One region of the Vibrio sp. Vf1514 genome, then DNA from elsewhere that is predicted to be linked to it. Evidence: predicted binding sites of a transcription regulator. Region 1 holds the regulator's gene; each other region holds the start of a gene.
The links. The regulator MetJ, encoded in region 1, represses methionine synthesis genes. The targets are predictions, from matches to a motif close to TTAGACNTNTANANGTCTAA.
Positions count from the first base shown of each region.

Region 2: a site for MetJ is predicted at 2,285-2,304, ahead of metE (5-methyltetrahydropteroyltriglutamate--homocysteine S-methyltransferase). Genes of this name have one in related genera too.
Region 3: a site for MetJ is predicted at 2,685-2,704, ahead of metH (methionine synthase). Genes of this name have one in related genera too.

Region 1 covers NZ_CP197267.1:2,929,869-2,934,850, forward strand. Annotated here, with positions in the region: gene rpmE (50S ribosomal protein L31) at 88-306, shown strand; gene ACS18Q_RS13630 (malic enzyme-like NAD(P)-binding protein) at 517-1,791, shown strand; gene metJ (met regulon transcriptional regulator MetJ) at 1,868-2,185, opposite strand; gene ACS18Q_RS13640 (O-succinylhomoserine (thiol)-lyase) at 2,403-3,569, shown strand; gene ACS18Q_RS13645 (bifunctional aspartate kinase/homoserine dehydrogenase II) at 3,569-4,982, shown strand, end outside.
Region 2 covers NZ_CP197267.1:1,207,484-1,212,465, forward strand. Annotated here, with positions in the region: gene ACS18Q_RS05610 (sigma-70 family RNA polymerase sigma factor) at 1-57, shown strand, start outside; gene motA (flagellar motor stator protein MotA) at 59-916, shown strand; gene ACS18Q_RS05620 (flagellar motor protein MotB) at 919-1,893, shown strand; gene ACS18Q_RS05625 (hypothetical protein) at 1,890-2,153, shown strand; gene metE (5-methyltetrahydropteroyltriglutamate--homocysteine S-methyltransferase) at 2,360-4,654, shown strand; gene ACS18Q_RS05635 (methyl-accepting chemotaxis protein) at 4,839-4,982, shown strand, end outside.
Region 3 covers NZ_CP197267.1:309,250-314,231, forward strand. Annotated here, with positions in the region: rRNA gene ACS18Q_RS01475 (23S ribosomal RNA) at 1-229, shown strand, start outside; rRNA gene rrf (5S ribosomal RNA) at 324-439, shown strand; tRNA gene ACS18Q_RS01485 (tRNA-Asp) at 472-548, shown strand; gene ACS18Q_RS01490 (cation:proton antiporter) at 1,218-2,561, opposite strand; gene metH (methionine synthase) at 2,753-4,982, shown strand, end outside.

The DNA.
Region 1 (4,982 bases):
GGCTGAGTATCGAACAGTATCATTAACATTACGTGTGGTGTCCGACATTGATTCGGATAGCGACACGGCCTAAATTGAGGTTATCCCATGAAAGCTGGTATCCACCCAGAATACAAAGAAGTAACAGCGTCTTGCTCTTGCGGCAACACTTTCGTTTTCAAATCAACTCTAGGTAAAGACGCTCTGCACCTGGACGTATGTGACCAGTGCCACCCATTCTACACTGGTAAACAACGTGTTGTTGACACTGGCGGCCGTGTTGATCGCTTCAACAAGCGTTTCGGCGCGCTATCAAGCAAGAAGTAATTTCGACTTCACGCGAAGATTCAAAAAGGACGCTCCGGCGTCCTTTTTTCATGCCTGCAATTTCTCCTTACCGCGATCACAAAATAGCTGGTCTTATCAGATTAAATTAGTCAAGTTTTGTACGATTGACCCGCAATCCTGCCTAGGCAGCTTGACAGACATCTATTAGAATAATTCCCCTTTTCCAAAAACAATAAAGAGACCTCCCCTATGTCCGATGACAACCAAGAACTGACGCCGGAAGAAGCATTCCGCCAGCGTGCGCTGGATTACCATGCGTTGCCGATCCCAGGAAAAATTGCTGTTTCTCTAACGAAACCAGCAGATTCTGCTGCAGACTTAGCCCTCGCCTACAGCCCAGGCGTGGCAGAGCCCGTGCGTGAAATCGCGCAAAATGTCGACAACGTTTACAAATACACGGCCAAAGGCAATACCGTGGCAGTGATCTCAAACGGCACCGCCATTCTTGGCTTGGGTAACTTGGGCCCAATGGCATCCAAACCTGTGATGGAAGGAAAAGCCCTGCTATTCAAACGCTTTGCAGGTCTCGATTCCATCGACATCGAAGTCAAACACCGCACCATTGATGAATTCGTCGATACCGTCGCCAACATTGCCGACACCTTTGGCGGGATCAACCTCGAAGACATCAAAGCCCCAGACTGTTTTGAAATCGAGCGTCGCCTGATTGAGCGTTGTGACGTGCCCGTCTTCCACGATGACCAGCACGGCACTGCGATCGTGACCGCCGCTGGCATGCTGAACGCGATTGAACTGCAAGGCAAAAAGCTGGAAGAGTGCATCATCGTCTGCCTTGGCGCAGGCGCTGCGGCCGTGGCGTGTATGGAGCTGCTGATCAAGTGCGGCGCGATGCGTGAAAAAATCTACATGTTGGACCGCAAAGGCGTAATTCACACGCGCCGTGACGATTTGAACGAGTACAAACAGCTGTTCGCCAACAATACCGACAAACGCACATTGGAAGATGTGATTGCCGGGGCTGACCTGTTCCTTGGTGTATCAGGCCCGAACCTGCTGCCAGCCGACGCACTGAAGCTGATGGCCGACAAACCCGTAGTGTTTGCATGTTCAAACCCGGATCCAGAAATCAAACCGGAACTGGCGTACGAAGTGCGCAGCGATTTGATCATGGGCACCGGCCGCAGTGACTACCCGAACCAAGTCAACAACGTGTTGTGTTTCCCATTCATCTTCCGTGGCGCGCTGGACGTACGCGCGAGCGAGATCAACGATGAGATGAAACTGGCCGCGGTCGACGCAATTCGTCAACTGGCCAAAGAAGACGTGCCTGCAGAAGTCCTGAAAGCGGCCGGCGTTGATCACCTGGCATACGGCAACGACTACATCATTCCAAAACCAATGGACCCGCGTCTGCTGCCTCGCGTCGCCAAAGCCGTGGCTCAAGCTGCCGTGGATTCGGGCGTTGCACGCATCGACATGCCACAAGGCTACATGGAAGCGTAAACGCTCCTTGCTTCAAGTGAAGACAAAAAAACCTGGCTCATGGCCAGGTTTTTTTATGCGTGACGTACGTGTGCGCTTAGTCGTCGTAAGCTTCGAACTCGATGCCCATCGCGGTCATCAGCTCTTTCACTTCGGCAGGAATATCATCCGGACGGTCTTTACGCAGATCTTCATCCGTGGGTAGCGGCTGACCGGTGTATGCATGCAAAAACGCTTCACACAGCAGCTCACTGTTTGTTGCATGACGCAGGTTATTGATTTGGCGGCGAGTTCGTTCATCCGTCAGCACTTTCAGCACCTTAAGCGGGATCGACACAGTGATTTTTTTCACCTGCTCGCTCTTTTTCCCATGCTCCGCGTATGGACTAATATAGTCGCCATTCCAGTCTGCCATTGCGCACCTTCGTTGTTTGGATTCGAGTTAGTTTTTCAAAGTCCCCAATTTTAGCGGGATTTACTGCCATAAGCAAAGACATATAGACGTCTAGAAGTGTTGACGTCTTCTTTTTTGCCCAGTAAAGTGTGATGTTATTCAGCGGGGTGATCAGCGTCAGCATGCGTCACCGCCGACTTGGAAGCCAAAACATCGTCAATCAGGAAAGGAAACGCTCATGACCAATCGCAAGCCAGCGACCGTTGCGGTCCGCACGGGTATTGAATCGGACACGCAGTATCACGCTGTGGTTCCCCCCATTTATCTCTCGACTAACTATGGCTTTCCTGCGTTTGGTGAAGTGCCAAAATACGATTACACCCGCTCGGGGAACCCCAATCGTGGTTTGCTCGAACAAGCGCTGTCTGAACTCGAATGCGGCGCGGATGCAGTCGTCACCAACTGCGGTACTTCAGCGCTCAACCTATGGGTTTCTGCCTTCCTGACTCCGCAAGATTTAATCATTGCGCCACACGATTGTTATGGCGGCACATACCGTTTATTCAACACGCGCGCTAAAAAAGGTGACTTCAAAGTGCTGTTTGTCGATCAATCTGACGAACAGGCGCTGGCCGCGGCGATGGCCCAACACCCGAAACTGGTGCTGCTGGAAACGCCGTCTAACCCGCTGGTGCGGGTGGTCGACATCGAAAAAATCTGCCAGCAAGCCCACGCGGTCGGCGCGCTGGTGGCGGTCGACAATACCTTTTTGACACCGGTGTACCAAAAGCCCCTGACGCTCGGCGCTGACTTTGTGGTGCACTCCACCACCAAATACCTCAACGGTCACTCAGACGTGATTGGCGGCGTGATTATCAGCAAAGCGGCTCAGCATGCCGAAGAGCTGAAATGGTGGGGCAACTGCATTGGTGCAACGGGCACGCCATTTGATAGCTACATGACGCTGCGCGGCTTGCGCACGCTCGGCGCGCGGATGCGCGTGCATGAAGAAAGCTCCCAACTCATCCTCAACTACCTGCAAAGCCAATCGCTGGTGAAGGTCATTTACCACCCGAGCCTGCCAGAGCATCCGGGTCACGAGATTGCGAAAAAGCAGCAGGTCGGTTTTGGTTCCATGCTCAGTTTTGAGTTTGCGGGCTCGTTTGAACAACTGAAATATTTTGTCGGCAAACTCGACCTGTTCTCGCTGGCGGAATCACTCGGCGGCGTCGAAAGTTTGGTGTGTCACCCTGCGTCGATGACGCACCGCGCGATGGGCGAAGAAGCCCTCGCTGAAGCGGGCGTATCACAGCAACTGCTGCGTTTGTCGGTTGGTTTGGAAGATGCCTCTGACCTGATTGCCGATCTGGATCAGGCATTCAACAAAGCTAAGGAGGCCTTTTAATGACTCAGTCGCGTCAACTGCATAAATTTGGCGGTAGCAGTCTCGCAGACCCAGAATGTTATCAACGCGTGGCGCATATTCTGCAGGAATATTCTCAGCCCGACGATTTGGTGGTGGTGTCCGCTGCGGGCAAAACCACCAACCGGCTGATCGCGTTTCTCGATGCGTTGAATAAAGACGGTCGCATCGCGCATGAAACCCTGCAATCCCTGCGCGTATATCAAAGTGAACTGATTGAAGGCTTGTTAGAAAGCGATGCCGCCGATCGGTTACTGACCCAATTGAATGGTGAATTCGTCGCACTGGGCGAACTCACGGCGCCGCTGAGCACCGCGCAACAAGCGGCCGTGCTTGGTCATGGTGAAGTGTGGTCTTCTCGCCTGCTGGCGGCACTGCTGAACCAACTGCAACTCCCCGCTGCCGCGCAAGATGCGCGCGTGTTTCTGCGCGCTGAAAGTGGCACGCAACCCGAAGTGGATCGCGCCCGCTCTTACCCACTGCTCAAAGAAGTGTTGGCACAACACGCACATCATCGCGTGGTGATCACCGGCTTTATGGCGCAAAACGACGCAGGGGAAACCGTACTGCTCGGGCGCAATGGCTCCGATTACTCGGCAACGGTGATTGGCGCACTGGCGGAAGTCGACCGCGTGACGATTTGGAGCGATGTGGCGGGCGTCTACAGCGCCGACCCGCGTTTGGTCAGCGATGCCTGCCTGCTGCCACTGCTGCGTTTGGATGAAGCCAACGAACTGGCACGCTTGGCAGCCCCTGTATTACACAGCCGCACGTTGCAACCCGTCGCCCAAAGTGCGATGGATCTCAGCTTACGTTGCAGCTACCAGCCGGAATCCGGTTCTACGCGCATTGAACGCGTGCTGGCCTCTGGCCGCGGCGCCAAAATCATCACCTCGCTTGACGACGTGCAGCTGATCGAATTGGCATTTGCACACGGCCACACCGTTCAGCGCGCGCAACACGAAGTGCTGGAAAAACTCAAACGTGCGCAGCTTGAACCGTTGGCATTTGAAGTACAAGCCGACCAACACCACATGCGCTTGGCCTACACCGCTGAAATCGCCTCCGGCGCACTGAGCTTGCTACACGATTTGGCCATTGAGGCCGAAATCAAACTCAAAGATGGCTACGCGATGGTCGGCGCGGTCGGCGCAGGCGTCACCAAGAATGCGCACCACAGCTACGGTTTCTTCCAACAACTCAAAGCCTCGCCGGTGGAATTTGTGTGCGAAGCAGAATCGGGCTTGAGTTTGGTGGCCGTACTGCGTCAAACCGACGTTGAGCCGTTAGTCACCGGTTTGCACACGCAACTGTTTCAGGCGCAAAAACGCGTGGCACTGGCGCTGTGTGGCAAGGGCAACATCGGCTCAAGCTGGCTCAAACTGTTTGCTGAAC
Region 2 (4,982 bases), 1.5 Mb from region 1:
CACAGAATAAAACACAAAGGAATTGAAATAATACGTTCACGTTTAGGTGGTCATTAATATGAAACAGATTGTTTCGTTTGTCGTCATACTGATTATTATTGCCGTGTCATTTGTTTTGCATGGCGGCCGATTGGGCGCGCTGATCAGCGTGGCTGAAATTGCGATCATTTTTGGGTGTGCCATTTGCGGCATGATCATCGCTAGCAAGACCGCCACGCTCAAGTTGATGTTACAACAGGTGAAGATCAGCCTGAGTAAGAGCACATACGATCGTCAGTATTATCAGGACTTGTTGTCTTTGATGTTTGAGCTGATCAATGTGGCGAAAATGCAAAACCTCAAGGCGCTTGATGCGCACGTTGAGAATCCGGAAAGCAGTAATATCTTTGCAAAGTATCCAGCCATCACGCGCGATGAAAACACGCTGAAGTTTATTGTCGACTCGTTCCGTCAAATCATCAGCTCCAAAATGTCGGCGCATGATGTCGAAGCCGCGCTGGAAGAAGAGATCGAGAAGCTGCTGGAAGAGTACAAAAAACCGTCTGAAAAAATGCACGCCATGGCAGAAGCGATGCCGGGCATCGGTATCTTGGCTGCGGTGATGGGCATCATTTTGACCATGCAATATCTCGATGCGGAAGTGAGCGTGATTGGTCAAAGTATCGCTGGCGCGCTGGTGGGGACGTTTACCGGTATTTTTGGCTGCTACTGTCTATTTGGCCCGTTGTCGCAAGCGATTCAGGAAGTCGCTGAAGAACAAATTGCGCCACTGCAATGCGTGCGCTGCATCATTTCCGCTTACTGCCAGAACCTTTCACCTCACATGTGCGTGAATGCGGGACGACGTCAAATCGAGCTGCATCACAAGCCAACCTTCACTGAGCTTGAGCAAGTGATCGACAGTTTGCGGAGCTAATCATGAGTCAGGATGGCGTTACCATTATCAAAAAGAAAAAGCGTGGCGGACACGGTGGTGGGCATGGTGGCGGCTGGAAAGTTGCCATGGCCGACCTGATGATTTCGATGTTCGCGCTGTTTTTGATCCTGTGGCTATTGACGATGATGGACGATGAAGAAGGGAGCCAACTGATTCAATATTTCCAAACGGGGGAAGTGCAGGCGCACACGTTATCAGTGGATGCGCTGGGCAACAGTATCAGCCCGATTAAATTGCCTCAAATCGCCACTGCTCACATCGATGCGGAATTTGATCGCATGCGTGATGCGTCGTTGATTGAGGGCGAAGTGGATACACACCAAGAGTTGGAACTGTTCAGTCGCCTGATTGAAGATCAGGTGAATGAATTGGACGGCGCGGGCAGTGTCAATGTACAGATCACACCGCAAGGCCTGAAAATCATCATCAGTGATTCCGATAAAGGACCGATGTTTAATCGCGGCGGTTCGTCGATGACGCCGTATTATCAAGACCTGCTGTTGAATCTGGCGCCCGTGTTTAGCCGGGTGGAAAATGCGATCATTGTGACCGGCCACACCGATGCGTCGCGCTTTCGTGGTACGAGTATGACCAACTGGGAGCTGTCGTCCAACCGAGCCAACTCGGCTCGATATTTCCTCAATAGTGGCGGCGTGCCGAGAGCACAGATTTTCCAAGTGTCGGGCATGGCAGAGTCGGCGCCTTTGTTGCCAGAGAACCCGAAAAGCGGTCAGAACCGTCGCATTGAGATTTTTCTGTTGACCTCCGACGCACAGCGTCAACTGAGCGCCGTGTACCGAGGATTGGCGACACCGAGTGAGATGAGCAACGACCAAGCATCGATGTCTAAAGTGCAAGACAGCAAAGAGCAGGCACGACGTGCGGCCGCGGCGAATCAGCCACCCAACGACGTGTCGCTACGGCGTCGCCATGAAGGGATGAATCCAACGTTATGATTAAACACAAACGCCGCTGGGTGGCTTGGTTAACGCTGATCAACTTCGTGCTGACCTTTGGCTACCTGTTGATGCCAGTCCCGGATGAAATCATCAACTTTATCCTGGGCATGCTGCTGCTCTGCTACAACTACTTTATCGTGCGCGTGGTGGTGAATTTCCCCAAAGGAACGCTCAGCACGCGTCAAGACAGCCATTTGGTTGCGCCCTTATGGGGCAGTATTTTGCTGGCGATGTTCTCGGTTGCCGCGCAATATTAATCGTGATGTTCAAGCCGCCTTCACAGGCGGCTTTTTTATTTCTACTCATCCAACTCGCCACCAGCATGAATATTTTTAATAAACAAGTTGAATATTTGGACGTTGAGTTCAACCCCGTCGAGCGAGATAGTTTAGCCATCCAGACATCTTGATAAATCACAAGACACGGATGTCTGCCCTAATCCATGATCAGAAGGACTTCAGCGATGGCGACTACCACACACATCCTCGGCTACCCACGTATCGGCGAAAAACGCGAACTGAAATTTGCGTTGGAAAAATACTGGCGCGGCGAAATCAATCAGGCAGAACTTCAGACCGTTGGTCGTGACATTCGTCAGCGCAACTGGACGTTGCAAAAAGAGGCGGGGCTGAGCTTTGCCACCGCTGGCGACTTTGCATGGTACGACCATGTGTTGACCACAACGCTGTTGTTGGGACATGTGCCCAAGCGCCATCGTCACGGGTTTCCTGATCTGGACACGCTGTTTCGTGTGGGGCGCGGTCAGTCGCAAACCCATTGTGGTTGTAGCGGCAGCGCTGCATCGGACATGACCAAGTGGTTCAATACCAACTATCACTACATCGTGCCGGAATTTAGCCGTGACGACAGCTTTGACGTCAGTTGGCCGCAACTGTTTGAAGAGATCAATGAAGCGACCAAGGCAGGTTTTGATGTCAAACCTGTGCTGCTTGGCCCCGTGAGCTACCTGTATTTAGGCAAAGAAGTTGAAGCGGGGTTTGATCGCCTCACATTGCTGCCTCGCGTTCTCACGGCGTATCAGGCGATTCTGGCGAAACTCGCCAAGCAGGGCGTGACTTGGGTGCAAATCGACGAGCCGATTCTGTCGCTCGAACTGGAACAGCCGTGGCAGGATGCGTTCAAGCTGGCGTACCAAGTGATTCAGGGCGATGTCAAACTGCTGCTGACCACCTATTTTGATTCAGTGCACGACACGCTAAACAAGATCATCGACTTGCCAGTGAATGGTTTGCATATTGATTTGTCGGCGGCGCCAGCGCAACTAGATGAAGTGCTTGCCAAACTGCCAAGCAACTGGGTGTTATCGGCGGGGGTGGTTAACGGCCGAAACGTTTGGCGTGCGGACTTAAGTACGCTGCTGCACACATTGGAACCGGTCAAAGCGGCGCTGGGTGAGCGTTTGTGGGTGGCAAGTTCGTGTTCGTTGCTACACAGTCCGGTTGATCTCGAATTGGAGCAAAACCTGTCGGAAGAGGTGCGTAGCTGGTTTGCATTTGCTAAACAAAAAGTGACAGAAGTGGCACTGCTTGGCCGCGCGTTGGATGGCGATCCGGCGGCGATTCTGGCGTGTGATACTTACAGCCAGCCGATTGCAGCGCGTAAAACCGCGACGCACGTGAATAAGCCACAAGTACAAACGAGGCTCAATCAGGTCACGGCGGCGTGGGCACAGCGCAGCGCGCCATACGCTGAGCGTGCGCACCATCAAGCGGAAGTGCTGGGTTTGCCTTTCTTACCGACCACGACCATCGGCTCTTTTCCGCAAACGGGTGAAATTCGCACCCAGCGCAGCGCTTATCGTCAGGGACATTTGTCGCAAGCGGAATACACCGCCGCGCTGAAAGGTCATATTGCCGATGCGGTGAAACGTCAGGAAGCGTTGGATCTGGATGTGCTGGTGCACGGAGAAGCAGAACGCAACGACATGGTGGAGTACTTTGCGGAGCATCTGGCAGGGTTTCAAACCACGCAGTTTGGTTGGGTGCAGAGTTACGGTTCACGCTGCGTGAAGCCTGCGATTGTGGTGGCCGATATTGAACGCGAGCAGCCCATCACGGTGGCGTGGTCAACTTATGCGCAGTCGCTGACGTCAAAACAGATGAAAGGCATGCTGACGGGGCCGGTGACGATTCTGTGCTGGACCTTCCCACGCGAAGATATCTCCCGCAAACAGATCGCGCAGCAATTGGCGTTGGCGCTGCGGGATGAAGTGGCGGATCTGCAAGATGCGGGCATCAACATCATTCAGATCGATGAACCGGCGATTCGTGAAGGGTTGCCACTGAAAAAACGCGACCACCAAACTTATCTCAATTGGGCTGTGGAAGCGTTTAAGATTTCGGCTGCCAGTGCGCGCCCGGAAACGCAAATTCACACCCACATGTGTTACAGCGAGTTCAACGAAATCATTGATTCAGTCGCTGCGTTGGATGCGGATGTGATTACCATTGAAACGTCGCGCTCAAACATGGAATTGTTGAAAGCCTTCGAAGCGTTTAATTACCCGAACGCGATTGGCCCGGGCGTGTATGACATTCACTCGCCCAACATTCCGGCGCAAGCATGGATTGAGGATTTGCTGCGTAAAGCGGCGGAGAAAATTCCGGCACAGCGCCTGTGGGTGAATCCCGATTGCGGCTTGAAAACGCGTAACTGGCCCGAAGTTGAAGCGGCACTGACCCACATGGTGCTGGCGGCCAAAGCGCTGCGCAACGAATGGCAGCCGAGCGCAGAATAACGATTAAAATTATCAATAAGGTCTCATTAAGAGGCCTTATTTTCTTTTACCGTCACACACGAGTGCTATTCTCAATAGGTTCATTCATCGCCAAGGTGGCGTCGGCGGGGGAGCCGGGATGGACGCTCCAATTGGGAGCATCGGTCGTCTAGCCCGTTCATCAGACTGAGGGATAAGTACCCATATGAAGAAAACACTCGGACTCAAACAACTGTTACTGATCTCGGTGATGGTGCTGGTGGGCGCATCGGTTGCCATTTCCAGCTATGTGTCGTACGTCAAAGAATCGGAAGTCATCAGCGCGATGATCACCAAATCTGGGGCGCTC
Region 3 (4,982 bases), 570 kb from region 1:
CGAACCTCTGGTGTTCGGGTTGTGTCGCCAGACGCATTGCCCGGTAGCTAAGTTCGGAATCGATAACCGCTGAAAGCATCTAAGCGGGAAGCGAGCCCTGAGATGAGTCTTCCCTGACAGTTTAACTGTCCTAAAGGGTTGTTCGAGACTAGAACGTTGATAGGCAGGGTGTGTAAGCGTTGTGAGGCGTTGAGCTAACCTGTACTAATTGCCCGTGAGGCTTAACCATACAACACCCAAGGGGTTTTGTACTGGACTCAAAGCTAAGCGCATAAGAATGTGTTGAGAGAATAGAAAACAGCTTTCCGAATTTTAAGAATTTGCTTGGCGACCATAGCGTTTTGGACCCACCTGATTCCATTCCGAACTCAGAAGTGAAACGAAACAGCGTCGATGGTAGTGTGGGGTCTCCCCATGTGAGAGTAGAACATCGCCAGGCTTTAAATTTAGACTCTTGAGTCTAACCAGTGCGGAGCGGTAGTTCAGTTGGTTAGAATACCGGCCTGTCACGCCGGGGGTCGCGGGTTCGAGTCCCGTCCGCTCCGCCACTTATTTTGAAAACCCAGTCTTTGACTGGGTTTTTTGCTATCTGGCGTTTAGAAAACGCACCGAATCTCTATCCTTTATCTCAGCGCGATTGCTCATTCAGCTCCCCTTCCCCTTCTCACGTTATGTTTATCTGGCTTGATGAGGTTACCTACACAGCATCGTGCCACCTCCGCTCCTATCCTTTTATGAATTGCACATCATGATTAGATTCCACACCAATGACCCCATTACTGGTTGACCCCATTGCTGATGGTGCGATTCTGAGGTCTATAGGGAGTCTCTCAAGGGCGGTATCGTCTGAGCAGCATGACAAACCGATGAGACAGCATGTGATTTGAGGAAGTGCTCGATGATGTATTGAGACGTTGAGATAGAAGAGCGGGGGAGTCGAGACAAAAAAGCCGATGCACAGGCATCGGCTCAAAGAGGAGGGAGTCGCTCAGAGGATTTGTTTCAGCACTCGGTCGGCTTTGACGCGGGTGATTTTACGAATCAAATGCTGATGCTGAATGGTTATCGAGGCGTTCTCAACGTTGATCATCCCTGATTACCTATGTTCGTAACAACCGACATGCCTACGATAACTGGATAAGGAAGAGGAAGGATGTGGCGGCAATAAAAAAGCAGCAACTAAGTTGCTGCTTTCACCATGGATGACGATGGTGCCTTTAAACGTTTTGTTCTTGCTGTTCTTTGGCTTGTTCTGCCTCGCTTTTCGCAACCTGCAGTTCGTGTTCCATTTCTTTTTCAGCTTGCTTCGCTTTCTCAATCATTGGGGTAATGGTTGACCCTTGAATCAAGATAGAGAATACCACCACGGAATAAGTCATCACCAGAATCAGCTCTTTCACGTCAATGAGCTTGTCTGGAATCACCATCATGCCAGATGGAATTGATAGTGCCATTGCGAGCGCCAAACCACCGCGCAAGCCACCCCATGTCAGGATCTTAATCGACCAAGGGTTGTATTTCCGGTAACGCTTAAAACCGATGTAAGACACGAACACACTCAGGTAACGCGCGCACAGAACCAGTGGAATCGAGATGGCCATCATGATCCAGTCTTCCTCGTGGAATTCAAATAGCAGCATCGACATACCGATCAGCAGGAACAGTACGCCGTTGAGGAACTCGTCGACCAATTCCCAGAAGTGATCCAAATGTTCTTCACTCTCTTTCGAGAAACCGATAAAGCGGGTCCAGTTACCAATCATGATGCCCGACACTACCATTGCTAGCGGGCCAGAGACGTGAATCACATCAGCAAACACATAACCTGCGGTTGGAATACCAATGGTCAGTAACAGCTCCATGGAGTGGTCGTCAGTGGCACTGATCAAGTAGTGGAAAATTAGACCCAATACGAAACCATACAGAATGCCGCCCATGGCTTCTTGTGCAAACAAACCAAACACACTGCCGACGGTTGGTGTTTCATGGCCGAATGCGATGGTAAAGATGGTCACGAAGATCACCAGACCAAAGCCGTCGTTAAACAGCGATTCGCCTTCGATTTGCGTGGAAATACGTTTTGGGGCGTTGAGTTTTTTGACGATGGCCAGAACAGCGATGGGGTCGGTTGGTGAAATCAGTGCGCCAAACAGCAGGCAGTAGACTAAATCAAATTGGATACCGATAAGCTGACAGAGGCCGTAGAGACCGAAACCAATGAAGAAGGTTGAGAAGAGCGTCGCACCCAGTGCTAAAACCGTAATTTCCCACTTTTGATCTTTCAGGTTCGGCAGTTTAATGCCCAGACCACCGGCAAATAGAAGGAATCCTAAAATGCCTTTGAGGAGGAAGTTTTCGAAGTTGATGCTGGTGACTGTTTCAGTAGCAATTTGAGTCAGATGAAACCAGTTATTCTGACCGGCGATGAGGATAAGTAAGGAAAGCAACATGGACCCGGCAGTGATTGCAATCGTGGTTTGCATCTTACCTATCTTACTGTTTAAAAAGGCGATCATCATTGCCGCAGCAGATAGAAAGCACAGAGTATAGTAGACCGACATTTTCTTCTCGTTGTGTAACAAAATATGAACGAAATTGTCCTTCGATGCTGGGTAAATAGCAAACACTTTTTTATATACCCTTTTATCAATTCGCGGGTCAATGAATCGAGTAAATTTGCTGTTTTAGACGTCTAGATTTCTATTCAATGTGTGATAGGATGGGAAAAAAGCAAAAGGAATGAGGCTGTATTGTGGGAACTAATGTAAGACACCAAATTGAATCGCAACTGCAACAGCGAATCTTGTTGATCGACGGTGGTATGGGCACCATGATCCAAGGATATAAGCTGGAAGAGCAGGATTATCGCGGTGAACGTTTTGCCGACTGGCACAGTGATCTGAAGGGAAATAATGACCTGTTGGTACTTACTCAGCCTCAGTTGATCAAAGAGATTCATACCGCTTACCTCGAAGCGGGCGCCGACATACTCGAAACCAACACCTTCAATGCCACCACCATTGCGATGGCGGATTACGACATGCAATCGCTGAGTGCTGAGATCAATTTGGCAGCAGCGAAGCTCGCGCGTGAAGCGGCAGACGAATGGACGGCGAAAACGCCGCATAAACCTCGCTATGTGGCTGGCGTGCTTGGCCCAACCAACCGTACGTGTTCGATTTCACCGGATGTGAACGACCCCGGCTATCGAAATGTCACCTTTGATCAGTTGGTTGAAGCGTATTCTGAATCGACGCGCGCACTGATTAAGGGCGGCAGTGATCTCATCCTGATTGAAACCATCTTCGATACACTGAACGCCAAAGCGTGTGCGTTTGCGGTCGAGTCGGTATTTGAAGAGTTGGGCATTGAATTGCCCGTGATGATTTCAGGCACCATTACGGATGCCTCTGGTCGTACGTTGTCGGGCCAAACCACAGAAGCCTTCTATAACGCCCTGCGTCACGTGCGCCCAATTTCTTTTGGCTTGAACTGTGCTTTGGGTCCTGACGAACTACGTCAATACGTGGAAGAGTTATCACGTATTGCCGAATGTCATGTCTCTGCTCACCCCAACGCCGGCTTACCCAATGCCTTTGGTGAATACGACCTTTCCGCAGAGGAGATGGCCGAGCACATTGAAGAATGGGCCAAAACGGGTTTCCTCAATTTAGTGGGCGGCTGTTGTGGGACGACGCCGGAACACATTGCTGCAATGGCGAAAGCCGTGGAAGGCGTGACGCCTCGCGCGTTGCCAACGCTCAATGTGGAATGTCGTCTCTCGGGCCTTGAGCCGCTGAACATCGCCAAAGAAACGCTGTTTGTGAACGTGGGGGAACGCACCAACGTGACCGGTTCGGCACGTTTCAAGCGCCTGATTAAAGAAGAGCTGTATGACGAAGCGCTCGATGTCGCGCGTGAACAGGTCGAAAATGGCGCGCAGATCATCGACATCAACATGGATGAAGGCATGTTAGATGCCGAAGCTTGTATGGTGCGCTTTCTGAACCTCTGTGCGTCGGAGCCAGAGATTTCGAAAGTTCCGGTGATGGTCGACTCATCCAAGTGGGAAGTCATCGAAGCGGGCCTGAAATGCATTCAGGGTAAAGGTATCGTGAACTCCATCTCCCTCAAAGAGGGAAAAGAGAAATTCGTTCAACAGGCGAAACTCGTACGTCGCTACGGCGCCGCGGTGATTGTGATGGCGTTCGATGAAGTTGGCCAAGCCGATACTCGTGAACGTAAATTAGAAATCTGTCGCCGCGCTTACCATATTCTGGTTGATGAAGTGGGTTTCCCACCAGAGGACATCATTTTTGACCCGAACATCTTCGCGGTCGCGACCGGTATCGATGAACACAATAACTATGCGCTCGACTTTATTAACGCGGTTGCGGACATCAAACGCGATTTGCCGCATGCCATGATCTCTGGCGGTGTCTCCAACGTGTCGTTCTCCTTCCGCGGCAACAACTATGTGCGTGAAGCGATCCACGCGGTGTTCCTGTATCACTGTTTCAAAAACGGCATGGACATGGGCATCGTGAATGCCGGCCAGCTGGAAATTTACGACAACGTGCCAGAGACGCTGCGGGAAGCGGTCGAAGATGTGATCCTCAACCGTCACAACGACGCGACCGAACGCCTACTGGAGATTGCTGATGCGTATCGCGAAAACGCGGTGGGCAAACAGGACGATGCGTCTGCGCTTGAATGGCGGACTTGGCCAGTTGCGAAACGTCTGGAACATGCGTTGGTCAAAGGGATTACCGAATTTATTGTTGAAGATACCGAAGAAGCACGCGTCAATGCGAGCAAGCCGCTGGAAGTGATTGAAGGCCCGCTGATGGACGGCATGAACGTGGTGGGCGATCTATTTGGCGAAGGCAAAATGTTCCTGCCGCAGGTGGTGAAGTCGGCGCGCGTGATGAAGCAGGCGGTGGCGCACTTAGAACCGTATATCAATGCTGAAAAACAATCGG